3 regions of the Pseudoalteromonas sp. JC3 genome follow, and region 2 is predicted to be linked to each of the others. Evidence: predicted binding sites of a transcription regulator. Region 2 holds the regulator's gene; each other region holds the start of a gene.
The links. The regulator sigma-54, encoded in region 2, starts transcription at its own class of promoters, with help from an activator protein. The targets are predictions, from matches to a motif close to GTTGGCACGNNNNTNGNNT.
Positions count from the first base shown of each region.

Region 1: a site for sigma-54 is predicted at 1,626-1,644, ahead of fliE (flagellar hook-basal body complex protein FliE). Genes of this name have one in related genera too.
Region 3: a site for sigma-54 is predicted at 1,869-1,887, ahead of QSH61_RS06390 (flagellar assembly protein T N-terminal domain-containing protein). Genes of this name have one in related genera too.

Region 1 is NZ_CP127855.1:1,618,682-1,623,161, forward strand. It holds gene QSH61_RS06610 (sensor histidine kinase) at 1-49, shown strand, start outside; gene QSH61_RS06615 (sigma-54-dependent transcriptional regulator) at 46-1,425, shown strand; gene fliE (flagellar hook-basal body complex protein FliE) at 1,683-2,015, shown strand; gene fliF (flagellar basal-body MS-ring/collar protein FliF) at 2,036-3,754, shown strand; gene fliG (flagellar motor switch protein FliG) at 3,747-4,480, shown strand, end outside.
Region 2 is NZ_CP127855.1:415,221-419,700, forward strand. It holds gene rapZ (RNase adapter RapZ) at 1-683, opposite strand, end outside; gene ptsN (PTS IIA-like nitrogen regulatory protein PtsN) at 676-1,134, opposite strand; gene hpf (ribosome hibernation promoting factor) at 1,136-1,423, opposite strand; gene QSH61_RS01740 (RNA polymerase factor sigma-54) at 1,453-2,952, opposite strand; gene lptB (LPS export ABC transporter ATP-binding protein) at 2,999-3,724, opposite strand; gene lptA (lipopolysaccharide transport periplasmic protein LptA) at 3,724-4,266, opposite strand; gene lptC (LPS export ABC transporter periplasmic protein LptC) at 4,256-4,480, opposite strand, start outside.
Region 3 is NZ_CP127855.1:1,572,903-1,577,382, reverse strand. It holds gene flgA (flagellar basal body P-ring formation chaperone FlgA) at 1-350, shown strand, start outside; gene flgM (flagellar biosynthesis anti-sigma factor FlgM) at 423-746, shown strand; gene flgN (flagellar protein FlgN) at 739-1,167, shown strand; gene QSH61_RS06395 (LPP20 family lipoprotein) at 1,242-1,718, opposite strand; gene QSH61_RS06390 (flagellar assembly protein T N-terminal domain-containing protein) at 1,923-3,119, shown strand; tRNA gene QSH61_RS06385 (tRNA-Arg) at 3,228-3,302, opposite strand; gene QSH61_RS06380 (FlgO family outer membrane protein) at 3,636-4,277, opposite strand; gene QSH61_RS06375 (FlgO family outer membrane protein) at 4,288-4,480, opposite strand, start outside.

The DNA of each region.
Region 1 (4,480 bases), 1.2 Mb from region 2:
TGCGCGTTTTAGCTTGGTACTACCACTAATTGAGGCGGAGGAACTATGAGTAACAGAGTTTTAGTTGTTGAAGATGATGCTGGTTTAAGAGAAGCACTCATTGATACATTGCAGCTTTCAAATATCGAGTGCGTAGAAGCAAGTTGTGCGGAACAAGCCGTTTTATTGCTAAAGCAAGAAACCTTTTCTTTGGTGGTGAGTGACGTGCAAATGGGTGCCATGAGTGGGCTTGACTTGTTAAAGACCATTAAACTCAACTATCCCGAATTACCGGTATTGATGATGACAGCATACGCGACCATTGATGATGCGGTTGAAGCGATGAGATTGGGTGCCATCGACTATATGGCCAAGCCATTTGCGCCTGAAGTATTGCTTAATATGGTTGGACGTTATCTACCTGAGAAGGAAAAAGAGACAGACGGCCCCATTGTTGCCGATCCCAAGAGTATTAAACTACTTGAACTGGCTGCAAAAGTAGCGAAGTCGGATGCCAGCGTGATGGTACTTGGACCGAGCGGTTCAGGTAAAGAAGTGTTGGCTCGCTATATTCACGATAAATCCGACAGAGCAGATGAGCCCTTTATCGCAATTAACTGCGCTGCAATCCCAGAAAATATGCTCGAAGCGACCCTATTTGGTTACGAAAAGGGGGCATTTACAGGTGCCATTCAGGCGTGTCCTGGAAAATTTGAGCAAGCACAAAAGGGAACGATTTTGCTTGATGAGATCACAGAGATGGATTTGGGATTACAAGCAAAATTACTTCGCGTGTTACAAGAGCGCGAGGTAGAGCGTTTAGGTAGCAGAAAAACCATTTCACTGGACGTCAGAGTACTAGCAACCAGTAACCGCGATTTAAAAGAAGCGGTGGAGGATGGGGTATTTAGAGAAGATTTATATTATCGCCTCAATGTTTTCCCGCTAGAGTGGTTGCCACTGAAGGACAGAGCGGGTGATATCGCTGTGTTAGCTGAGCATTTGTTGGTAAGACATACGCAAAAAGCAGGCAAGCCAACACCTATATTAAGCAGCGGTGCAAAGCGCAAGCTCAGTTCACACAGTTGGCCTGGAAACGTAAGAGAGCTGGATAACGTTATTCAACGTGCCCTGATTTTGTTCCAAGGTAATGAAATTCAAGAAGATGATATTTTTATCGAAAATTTCTCACCGATGGCTTTGATAGAGTCTGCACCACTTGTAAATCATGAAGCATCAGCTCTAATGGAGCGCTCTCAAGGTGAGGATGAGATCATTAGCTATAAGGATGAGTTACAGGATAAAGAACACCAAATTATTTTAGATACACTGGCAAAGTTTAATGGCAAACGTAAAGAGGTGGCGGAGGTATTGGGTATGAGTCCTCGCACACTTCGCTATAAGCTGGCAAAAATGCGAGATTTAGGGATTGCACTACCCGCTTAACCTAAGTTACCTGAGTTTATAAACAATGAGTTAGCTCATTGCTTTTCCAAACCTCAGGTTAAGCTTTATCTGCTAATTCAAATTTACTCAGGCGCCTATAAAGATCAGCAGATCTTAGGCGCCTAGTTTTCACTTCTATGCACTGCCAATTTTTCGACATAATTAAAATGTTGCAAGGTACTGAATATTAACGATTTTAAGTTGGCACGTTTTCTGCTTTATTACAGGTAACTAAGAGTTATTTTGAGTAAAGCATCATGAAAGTACAATCATCAGCGCTATTTCAAGAAATGCAGGCAATGGCTGCAGAAGCGACGAGAAACACACAGCCATCAGTGCAGCCGGTTAAGACGGCGGCATCTTCGTCGGCTCAGTTTGGCGATTTACTCTCAGACGCACTTAATACGGTTCATGGCTTACAACAAGAAGCGAAACAAAAAGTCACCGCTGTTGAAATGGGTGACAGAAGCGTTTCTCTTGCAGAAGCCATGATAGCGAAACAAAAATCGTCGGTCGCTTTTGAGGCAACAGTGCAAGTTCGTAATAAACTTGTTGAGGCCTATAAAGAAATCATGAGCATGCCAGTTTAATTGAGTGACTGTGGAGAGTAATCGTGGCTACTAATCAATCAACAGATCTTACGCTTTCCGATGCAGCGCTGAATAATGACAGCGGATCGGATGAGCAACAAGAGCAAAAATCAGGCTACTTCAGTGCGCTAAGCGGTGTTGATATGTTGCGCCAGGTTACTCTGGTTATTGCCCTTGCTATTTGTTTAGCAATCGCAATCTTTATTATCATTTGGGCGCGCCAACCAGATATGCGCCCACTTGGTAAGTACCCAACAGAAGAACTCGTCGAAACGTTAGACTTTTTAGACCAACAGAAAATTGAATACCAATTAGATGGTAATACCATTTTAGTCGCTGAGTCGGACTATCAAGACATAAAACTACGCATGGCGCGTGACGGTTTTACCCAGTCTCCGAGTTCTGGCACTGATATTCTGATGCAAGATATGGGTTTTGGTGTTAGCCAACGTCTTGAAAGAGAGCGCTTAAAACATAGCCGTGAGCAACAACTTGCGAGAACAATTGAAGAGTTACAAGACGTAAATCGTGCAAAAGTGTTACTTGCAATTCCAAAAGAAAACGTCTTTGCACGTCGCGAGAAAAAGCCCTCTGCAACCGTAGTTATTACCCTTAAACGTGGCAAAACGCTTGGCGGCGAAGAAGTTGATTCAATCGTAGACATTGTGGCATCAGCGGTACAAGGCCTAGAGCCTTCACGCGTGACTGTCACCGATCAAAACGGTCGTCTACTCAACTCTGGTTCTCAAGACTCTTTAGCTGCGCGCTCGAGAAAAGAGTATGAAATCGAACGTAAGCGTGAACAAGAATATCTAGAAAAAATTGATAGCATCCTGATCCCAACTGTAGGTCTTGGTAACTTTACCGCGCAGGTTGACTTAACGATGGACTTCAGCGCAGTTGAAGAAACGCAAAAACGTTATAACCCAGATTTACCTGCGGTTCGTAGCGAAACGACGTATGAAGAAAATAATATTGGTGGCTTAGCTGTCGGTATTCCGGGGGCGCTGACTAATCAACCTCCTATAAACTCAAATATCCCAGAGATTGCGGGTCAAGGCGGCAATGGTCAAAGTGCAACACCAAGCAGTAATCAAAAAGAAGCAACCCGTAACTATGAGTTAGATACCACTATTAGCCATAAACGTCAGCAAACTGGGGTTATTCGCCGGATCAGTGTGAGTGTGGCCGTTGACTACCTCGCAAAACCTGATGCTGAAGGTAACATGGCAATGGCGCCGCGTACGCAAGAAGAGTTAAATAACATCCGTCGTTTGCTACAAGGTGGTGTGGGCTTTGATATGCAGCGAGGTGATGCACTAGAGGTAGTGACTGTGCCATTCGTGCGTGAAGACCTCACTGAAATGCAAGAGATACCACTTTGGGAGCAAGATTGGTTCCAAAAGACAATCCGTCTTGCAGCAGGTACCTTAGTGATCATTGTGCTAATCTTAGCGGTAGTAAGACCTATGCTTAAGCGTCTAATTTACCCAGATGATACGCTTGAAGATTTTGATGAAGATGCGTTGACCAGTGGTGTAGATTTAGGTGACAGTACACTCGATATGCTAAATAACGAATTCGATGAGTCTGCGGTTGGCTTCTCTTCTGACGGTAGATTACAATTGCCAGACTTACATGGCGACGAGGACTTACTCAAAGCAGTACGTGCCTTAGTTGCTAACGAACCAGAACTCTCATCACAAGTTGTGAAAGCGTGGTTGACAGAAGATGACTGATCAAGAACAAAAACAATTGCCCGCAGCCTTTGACGTTGACAAGCTAGATGGCGTCGACAAGGCTGCCATCTTACTGCTTAGTTTGACTGAAGAAGATGCGGCTCAGATTTTGAAACACTTAGAGCCGAAGCAAGTGCAAAAGGTCGGTATGGCGATGGCCTCCATGGATGACCTATCTCAGGCTAAAATTGCAGCTGTGCACAATTTGTTTATCGAACAAATTCAAAGTTTTAGTACAATTGGTTTCCAATCGGAAGATTTTATTAAGAAGGCGCTAACCGCAGCACTTGGTGAAGACAAAGCGGCAAGCCTTATTGACCAAATCGTTATGGGCTCTGGTGCAAAAGGGTTGGATTCGTTGAAGTGGATGGACTCGAAGCAAGTTGCCAATATTATCCGCAACGAGCACCCGCAGATCCAAACGATTGTATTGTCTTATCTCGAGCCTGAGCAATCCGCCGAAATCTTGTCTCAGTTTCCTGAGAAAGTACGCTTAGATTTAACAATGCGTATTGCAAACTTAGAAGAAGTACAACCTGCGGCACTGCAAGAACTCAACGAGATCATGGAGAAACAGTTCGCAGGTCAAGCTGGTGCACAAGCAGCGAAAATGGGTGGCTTAAAAGCCGCTGCAGATATCATGAACTACTTGGATACCAATATTGAAGGCCAGTTGATGGATTCAATCCGAGAACATGACGAAGAAATGTCGCAACAAATTCAAGA
Region 2 (4,480 bases):
TGCCAAGTAAACTTTTGCACGATGCTGTGACTCGACAAATAGTCTTTAACTGGCTGATCTAAGCCAGTTAGCGGCTTAAGCTCAGGCTCCCAATGTGGGTTGGGTAAAAAGCGCGCATCAAAAACGTAATCCGCTTGTTTTGGGATGCCGTGTTTAAAGCCGAAAGATTCAAAGGTAATAATGAGTTGTTTGTCTTTTTTACCTAAGATTTTTTCGCGGATATCTTCTGCAAGTTGATGAACGCTCAGGCCTGTAGTATCAATGAGAAAATCGGCGCGAGTGATCAGCACGTCTAACAATTCCCGTTCTTTCTTTATCGCAACATCTAATGGAAGATTATGCAGTGAAAGAGGGTGCAAACGTCGTGTTTCTGAGAAGCGCTTTATCAGGGTTTGATCGTCACTGTCTAAATAAAACAGGGTAGGTTTGGCAAAGCCTGGTAAGTATTCAAGAATGTCATTAAACTCGTCCTGTTCTTTAGGTAAGTTTCTAACATCAATACTGACTGCAATTTTATTATAATTGTCCGAAACACTGCGGACTAAAGACGGCAGCAAATTGACTGGAATGTTATCCACACAATAGTAGCCTAAGTCTTCCAATACTCGAAGCGCTACAGATTTACCAGAGCCTGAGCGGCCACTGATAATGATAAGCTCGAGTCCTTTTTCTTCATCACTCATCAAGTTCACCTTGGATCACTGCATATAACTCATCATCACTTTTTGCTTGCCTAAGCATTTTGCAAAAAGACTTGTCTTTGAGTGTATCAGCAATCGCCGCTAAGGTCTTCAGGTGTTGTTGATTATCACCTTCAGGTACGATGAACGCGACAAAAATATCGACAGGCTGCTTATCTATGGCTTCAAACTGGATCCCTTGCTCGCTGACAAGCACCATTGCAAGGATTTTATCCAAACCTTCAAGTCGACCATGGGGAATGGCAATGCCTTTACCGATCCCTGTGCTGCCTAATTTCTCTCGCGCCATTAAGGCGTCCAAGATAGCATGCTGACTGGTATTTGGAATTTGGCTATGAGCCAGTTCGCTGATGTATTCTAAAATACGTTTTTTGCTATTAAAAAGGACCGCAGCTTTACTGCAGTCCTTGTTCACTAATTCACTTAATTTCATCTTAGTGTCGAGTGAGCTTCTCTTTGTGTTTAATAACTTGACGATCTAGCTTGTCGATAAGGCCATCAATTGCGGCATACATATCTTGATGCTCTGTTGATGCAAATAGCTCGCCGCCGTTTACGTGTAATGTTGCTTCTGCTTTTTGTACTAGTTTCTCGACATCAAGGATCACATGCACATTATTGATATGATCAAAGTGCCTTTCTAGCTTCGCAAACTTGTTGGTGACATAGTCTCTTAATGAGTCAGTAATTTCTACATGGCGACCAGTTAGATTTAGTTGCATAAGCATTTTTCCTTCTTGGGTTTTACGTCTTATATCAAGCTTTTACGCTGATTTGACGGTGGAATGGCTAGGGATTCACGATATTTTGCAATCGTACGTCTCGCTACCTTAATTCCTTGCTCAGCTAAGATATCTGCAATTTTGCTGTCACTCAATGGCTTCGCGGTATTCTCTGCAGCTATCAGCTTTTTGATAAGTGCTCTAATTGCTGTAGAAGAGCACTCACCTCCATTTTCCGTACTTACATGGCTAGAGAAGAAATACTTCAGCTCAAATATTCCCCGAGGTGTATGCATGTATTTTTGTGTTGTCACACGGGAAATTGTGGACTCATGCATCTCAACCATTTCAGCAACATCATTTAGCACCATAGGGCGCATTGCTTCGGGGCCATGTTCAAAGAATGCCTGTTGTTGTTGCACAATGCAATTGGTAACTTTTAATAAAGTATCATTTCGGCTTTCTAAGCTTTTAATAAACCACTTTGCTTCTTGTAAATGTGAGCGAATAAACTGACTATCCGTACTGGATTTCGCCGTTCTAGACATCGCAGCGTAATGGTCATTTACTCTTATTTTAGGCATAGCATCAGGATTTAGCTCTACGACCCAACGACCTTTTACTTTTTTCACCGATACGTCAGGGATCACATATTCAGGCTCTTCATGAATAATGCTTGCCGCAGGCTTTGGGTTAAGGCTATGTATTAACGTCATGACCTCTTTGAGATCGGCTTCTTTAAGGCGCGTTTTCTTAGCCAAAGTTCGATAGTCACGGCTGGCAAGCAAGTCGATATGCTCTGTCAGGATCATTTTTGTTTCGGCAATCCATGGGGTATCTGGGGCGAATTGGTTGAGCTGAATGCATAAGCATTCTTGTAAACTACGCGCTGCGATACCGACAGGGTCAAAAAGCTGAATGCGTTTGAGTACGGCTTCGACTTCATCTAGCTCAATAGGCTCTTCGCTATTCTCGTCATTAATGCTTTCTAAAATGTCTTCGCAAGACAGTGTTAGAATGCCTGACAGGTCGACCGCTTCAATAATCGCAATCGCAATAGCTCTATCTGTTGGACTAAATGGTGTCAGTTCGAGTTGCCACATGAGATAATCGTGGAGAGATTCAGAGGTTTCCCCTTGATAAACATTATCGTCATCGGGAAGTGGACCTGAGCTTGCAGCAGGCGCTGCACTCATATACTCGTCCCAAGTGACATCCATGGCAAGGTCATCGCTCACAGTGTCTTTGCTCATGGCGGTATCTGAGTCTATCTCATAGTCACTAACCTGCGTTTCATCGGCTGAATCTTGATTGTCGTCAGCACGGCTCTTTTCTTGGCTGTGTTGGTCAGCGTTTTCGCCGTCAGTATTATCACCTTCTTCCACTTCCAACAATGGATTGCTGTCTAATGCTTCTTGTATTTCTTGTTGCAGATCCAATGTACTAAGCTGCAGCAAGCGAATGGCTTGTTGCAGTTGCGGAGTCATTGTAAGTTGCTGCCCCATGCGCAGCTGTAATGATTGCCTCATGTATCTCTAACAATCCTTTTTAACAGTTATTAATACTACGTCTTAACTATAGCTTGAATTGTTCGCCTAGGTAGACATCTCTTACGGTTTGATCTGCCAAAACATGTTCTGGCGTGCCTGCAGCGATTAACTCACCATGTGAAACGATGTAGGCCTTTTCACATACGTCCAGTGTTTCTCTAACGTTATGATCGGTGATAAGCACACCGATACCACGGTTTTTTAGGTGCTCTATGATTGTCTTTATATCTAACACCGAAATAGGATCAACACCAGCAAAAGGTTCATCTAACAGGATAAACTTAGGGTTTGCGGCTAAAGCGCGAGCAATTTCGACTCGTCTTCTTTCGCCTCCCGACAATGCCATGCCCTGTGAGTCGCGAATGTGTTGAATATTAAACTCATCCAGTAACTCGTTTAGTTCAGCTTCTCTTTCAACTTTAGATAAGTCTTTTCGAGTTTCTAAAATCGCCATCAAATTTTGATAGACCGTGAGTTTTCTAAAGATTGAAGACTCTTGCGGTAGATAGCCAATACCAAGTCGTGCACGGCTGTGCATCGGTAACAAAGTGATATCTTCGTCATCAATCTGAATATAGCCTTTGTCGCTTGGTACTAACCCTACAATCATGTAGAACGTAGTGGTTTTACCTGCACCATTTGGTCCTAATAAGCCTACAATACTGCCAGCCTGAACACTTAAACCAACATTTTTGACGACCTGACGACCTTTATAACTCTTTGCTAGACCAGTTGCTTTGAGCTCGCTCATTAATTGTTACCTTCTTCCTGCGCTTTTTTCTCTTTAGCGTCTTTTTTGTCATCAACAGGAACAAGGATGGTTCTTACTCGAGAGTCTTCTTGGTCTGAGCGCTCAGCGCTGATCAATTGCTTTTCAATGTCATAGGTGATGACTTGAGCATTGATTTTTTGCCCAGTTTGATTGATTTCAGCATCACCAGAAATCACTAGGGTTCCCTTCGCTACGTCGTAACGGATTTCATTTGCTTTGGCTTCTAGCAAGTTGCCATCGGGTTGACGTTCGCTAAAAGTGGCAGGGCTGCCAGTTGCCACAAGCAGTTGCTTGTTAATGCCAAGTTCCGCGCGACGGTGGACCTCTAGGCGATCGGCATTTATCTTTCTGTTGCCATGAATAATAACAACATTCTGTTCAAAAATACCGATGTTGCTTTGCAGTTGAGCTTGCTGACGGCCAGCATCAATAATGACTTCATTTTGTTCTGCAGCAATTGCTAGAGTAGAACTTGCAAGCAAGCCGATGAAAACTAGTTTGTTAATGATTTTACTGGTCATAATAAATTGTCTTTGTGTGGTTGATGAGTTCGATCACTTGCTTTTGTAGATCCGCATGCAGTCCTTTACCTGTGATCCTAAGACTAGGACCGTTGATAACGACAGGGTGTTCCGACTTCATCAATTTTTGCTTAATTTCAACTCTTACATTATCGGCATTGATATCCGTGATCATGGCGTTAGGCGTTAAATTCTTTGCCAACACATTGCCCTC
Region 3 (4,480 bases), 1.2 Mb from region 2:
CCATGTTAGAAAAAGGCCGTGTTATTCAGGATGACGATGTGAAAATAGAGTATCAGCCGAAACGTTTTCGTAGGGTTTCCTATATAGAAGATAAGTCGATACTAATAGGCAGTAGAAGCAAACGTAATATCAGAGAAGGTCAAGCCTTTACTCAGGCTCATATTTGTATGGTCTGCAAAGGCGATACGGTGACGATTATTGCTAAATCAGGTGGGCTTGTGATCAAAACTCAAGGAGAAGCGCAGCAAGATGGCAACCGTGGTGAACTTATTAATATTAAAAACGCTCGCTCTGGCAAAACCTTACGTGCTAGAGTAATAGAAGTGGAAACAGTAGAGGTGAATTTATAAAAAATTTGCTAAAGTAATACTATTAAACGCCGATAACAAGGCTGAGAGTATAATTTTATTGGGTCTACAATCATGGTTAATCAAGTTAACGGTCAGAATCAGTCTACATCCGTTGCTAATAATGTTAAGCAACAGAAGGCTGAATTGCAAAGAAATGATGCTAATAGTGCGTCAGTTAAATCACCAGCTACACCGAAAGCAGCTGCGGATTCAGTGAGCCTGACTCCACAAGCGCAACAGCTGAAAACGGTCAACGAAAAAGCGCAGCAGTCATCAGGCTTTGACGACAAGAAAGTCGAAGAACTGAAAAAAGCGATTGCAGAAGGCAAGTATCAAGTTGACGCGGAAAAACTAGCCAAAAACATAGCTGCATTTGAGTTCGAAATATATGGATGATTTGGTTCGGCTCTGCCACCACAAACTTTCAGAACAAATCTCGACGCTAGAAGCGATGACCCAGCTTCTGGCTCGTGAGCTTGACGAGCTCGCGTCTCGGCGTGGCGACAACTTAAAAGAAATCGCTCGTGAAAAGCTAACTCTCATTTCAAAACTGCAAAAGCTCGACAATGAATTGTCAAAAACTGAGTCTCACGTCTTTGAAAGCAGTGAAGTAGCCCCGCTCGTTGCTAAAGTGCGAGCACTACTCAGTGAGTGCCAAACCAAAAATGAAATCAATGCTAAAACGGCTCATCAGGCTAATGTAAGCACACGTGAACTAAAAGGGATCTTAATTGGCGCACCAACTTCGATTACATATGGTCAAGATGGCAGCGTGAAAAGTAGCGACAGTGAATTGGTACGTAACCTAAAGGCGTAGCCACGCCTGTCGTATTTTAGTATTGAAGAACAATCGAAGTGAAGCGCATTAAGTAAGCGATATGTGATGAGTGCTTACTTAAAGCTATAAGATATCTTCTTAATTTTCTGCGGCTTGACTTGAGTAATATACAAATCATAAACGCGTTTCATATCAAGCTCTAACTCCGTCGCGTAAGTATCACCAACTGCGTAACTTTTCAGCACCTTAGCCCCACGAACAAGTCCATTTACTTGGCTCTTAAGACCGTCGTTTTGCGCAACCGCTCCTTTTACCGTAATAGTGGATGTCAAATTCTGGCCATACAGTTGCTCAGCCAATTCACGATAGGCTTCTAATTTTGACACTTTAATGGCCATTAGCTGCTTCTCACCCGCAGTTTTACCCGGCTGAGCACTCAAAGGAGCGTACCCCACAGCCCGTAAAACAGGAAAAGTTTCCGGTTGCACTGTTTCATACTCAATATGCTTATCAACGAGGCTTGAACAGCCGCTGAGCCCTGCTAGCGAACAAACCATAACAACTGAACTGATAGAATTAGTGATACGCATTTCACCCCACTCCGCTACAATATATACCAATCAAAATTAAGCACTTCCCCAACATCTTGGTCTCGCAAGGGTTGTTGTGGTTTCATTGAGTATTGGCAAGAAATAAAATTAACTTTCATAATGTGTGATTATGCACGAACCTTGCCAAAATTTGGCACAGGTATTGCTGAGTTGAAGAGTAGTTTTTGATCTGGGCATTTAAACATGAAAAAGCAATTCGCGACCAGTCTATCACTGTTGTGTATCACCTTGGTTCATCCAGCTTATGCTGAATGGTTTGAAGTTACCGGCATGGCTGACGTTAAAAATGGCGACCATCAAAAAGCCAAAAGAAAGGCGGTAAATGACGCCATCACACAAGCTTTGCTGTTTTCTGGCGCTTCGGTGAGTAGTGTGCAAACCGTCACCGATGGTGTGCTCACCCAAGATCAACTTAAGATCCGCTCAAATGCTGAAATCCAAAGTGCCAACGTAATTGCTGAAGCAAAAGTTGGTGACTCATGGCAGGTGACATTACATATCGATATTACCCCACAGAGTGCTCAGTGCCCTACTAGTGCTTACGACAAACAGGTTGCAGTCACACAAAGTCAGTTAAAAAATAAACACCAAGCAACACTAGGTCAAATTTTTGACATAAATAAAGCGGTGAGCGAGCGCCTATACCAGACAATGTCTGAACAAAAGTTGAGCTTAGAACCTGTTCCCTATTTCGCACAGACCATAGACGTTAACCGCTTTTTCAGCCAGCGGTTTGATTATAATGAACAGCTAATCGAGACCATTACGGCAAATACGAACAGCCAATTTGTATTACTGAGTCAAATTACTGATATTGCAGGTGTCGATAAACTTAATAGCGACTTCGCATTTTGGCAAAGTGATAAATATTTAAGAAGCTTCAAGGTAGACTTTGCGCTGTTTGATGCACTTTCTCATGAAAGGGTGTGGCAAAAGCAATATGCCACTCAAGGCGTGTGGCCGTTTAAGAAGACCAAATTAATTGATGTGTACAGTGAGCGCTTTTGGCAGACAGATTATGCTGATGAGATCCAAACCACGCTGACACAAATCGCAACTGATTTAAACGCAGCGGTGGCCTGCTTACCAACCAACGGCAAAATCCTACATATCGATGATGAACAAGTCGTTATTAATTTGGGCCGCATGCATGGCTTAGAGAATGGCCAGATCCTTAACGTAGCGCATAGTAATCCGCTGACTAATGTCGATGGTAAAATATTTATGCATCAAATTAAAACCATTAATAAACTGCAAGTGATCCAGGTGAATGCGCAAAACGCCATTGCGGTAAATATCAGTAATCGCCCACTTCACAATGTGCAAATTAATGATTTGGTTGAAATTCAAATAGAAAATGAAAATGAGTTTGAACTGTAAGGTTAAGACTACCTATGACGCAGACAAGATTTTCGACGACTTTACACACTCTACATCATGCTTCCGCCGCCCATTTACTTTGGTAATTCCACGCAAAAGTGATACCAATGGCGTCCCCAGTAGGAATCGAACCTACATCTAAGCCTTAGGAGGGCCTTGTTTTATCCATTAAACTATGGGGACAATCTCTAAAGTCAGATAACGATCGCTTTTTTTGACCTTCACTAGCGGGATCTGCATTACTTAATACCCATGAAAGTCTGGAGTTGTCGATTCTCTGTTGTACTGCATCTCAGTGACTTCACTTTAGTATACTGATCTTAATGAACTTTTAAAGATTAATAGTCAATTTATTCGCGGTAATAAATGAGCTGGTTCAGTAGGTGAATACGCAGCAGTTAAGACCCACTACTGCGCTATCAGTTACTTCACTTGAGGTGTGAATAAGAAGTAGGATAGTTCTTCGTTTAATAAAACCTAAACGGTATTTTCTTCTAAAAACCGCTATTTGAAGTACTACCTTGCAGCGGTTGCCTGATCATCAAGGATAAAATACGGGATGGTCACCACCGTGCTTGCTATCACTAAGTTGGTGTTAAACTCTAACAATCTTGCATTTACCTCCACGCCTCGTGGACGGTAAACCATAGTGCCTGTGAGCAAATGGCTGGGAGATTGCGTGTTTTTCAAGCGGCTTGCGTTACGCGAAAAAGTCAAGTCGCCACTGGATGTCACTTCAATTTTCCCCAATGCTTTAAAGTCTAACGCTTGATAACCCAGCTTTTGCATTTGATGCATTAAGGACTCAGCCAATTGGTTTCCTAGCTGGTTTGAATCCCTTAATGATTCATTAAAGTTCACAAAACTGGCTACCGCTATCGACTCAGGCTTTTGCCCTAATACAGTATCTGACAGTTCCAACGCAATTTGATTGGCGTAGTTAGCAATTTCTTTGCGATGACGATAGCTAACGAAGCCAATATCTTGCAATACCGCGGCTTGTGAATCTTCATTACGCTCTTGCTCTTCCATCATGGCATACAATATTTCCATGTCGGATTGCTGCGTTTCTGTAGGTTCGGAAGCCGTTTGTTTTGTCATTTCGCAGCCACCGAGTAATGCAAGTGTCGTCGCGAATAGCACTACATTTTTCATCATCGCCTCCGAATTAGTTCGCACGCTCTATACGAATGCCATCGTATGCCGCACCATCTTGTAGGGCGTTAACTACGTTTTGCGGTAAAAAGCCTTGAGCAGAACCCACGACACTTTTACTTCTAAGCCCAACCACTCTGGCATTAACCATAACCCCGCCCTGATGATTCACCAAAGTACCACCTAGCACATACAAAAAAGGATGG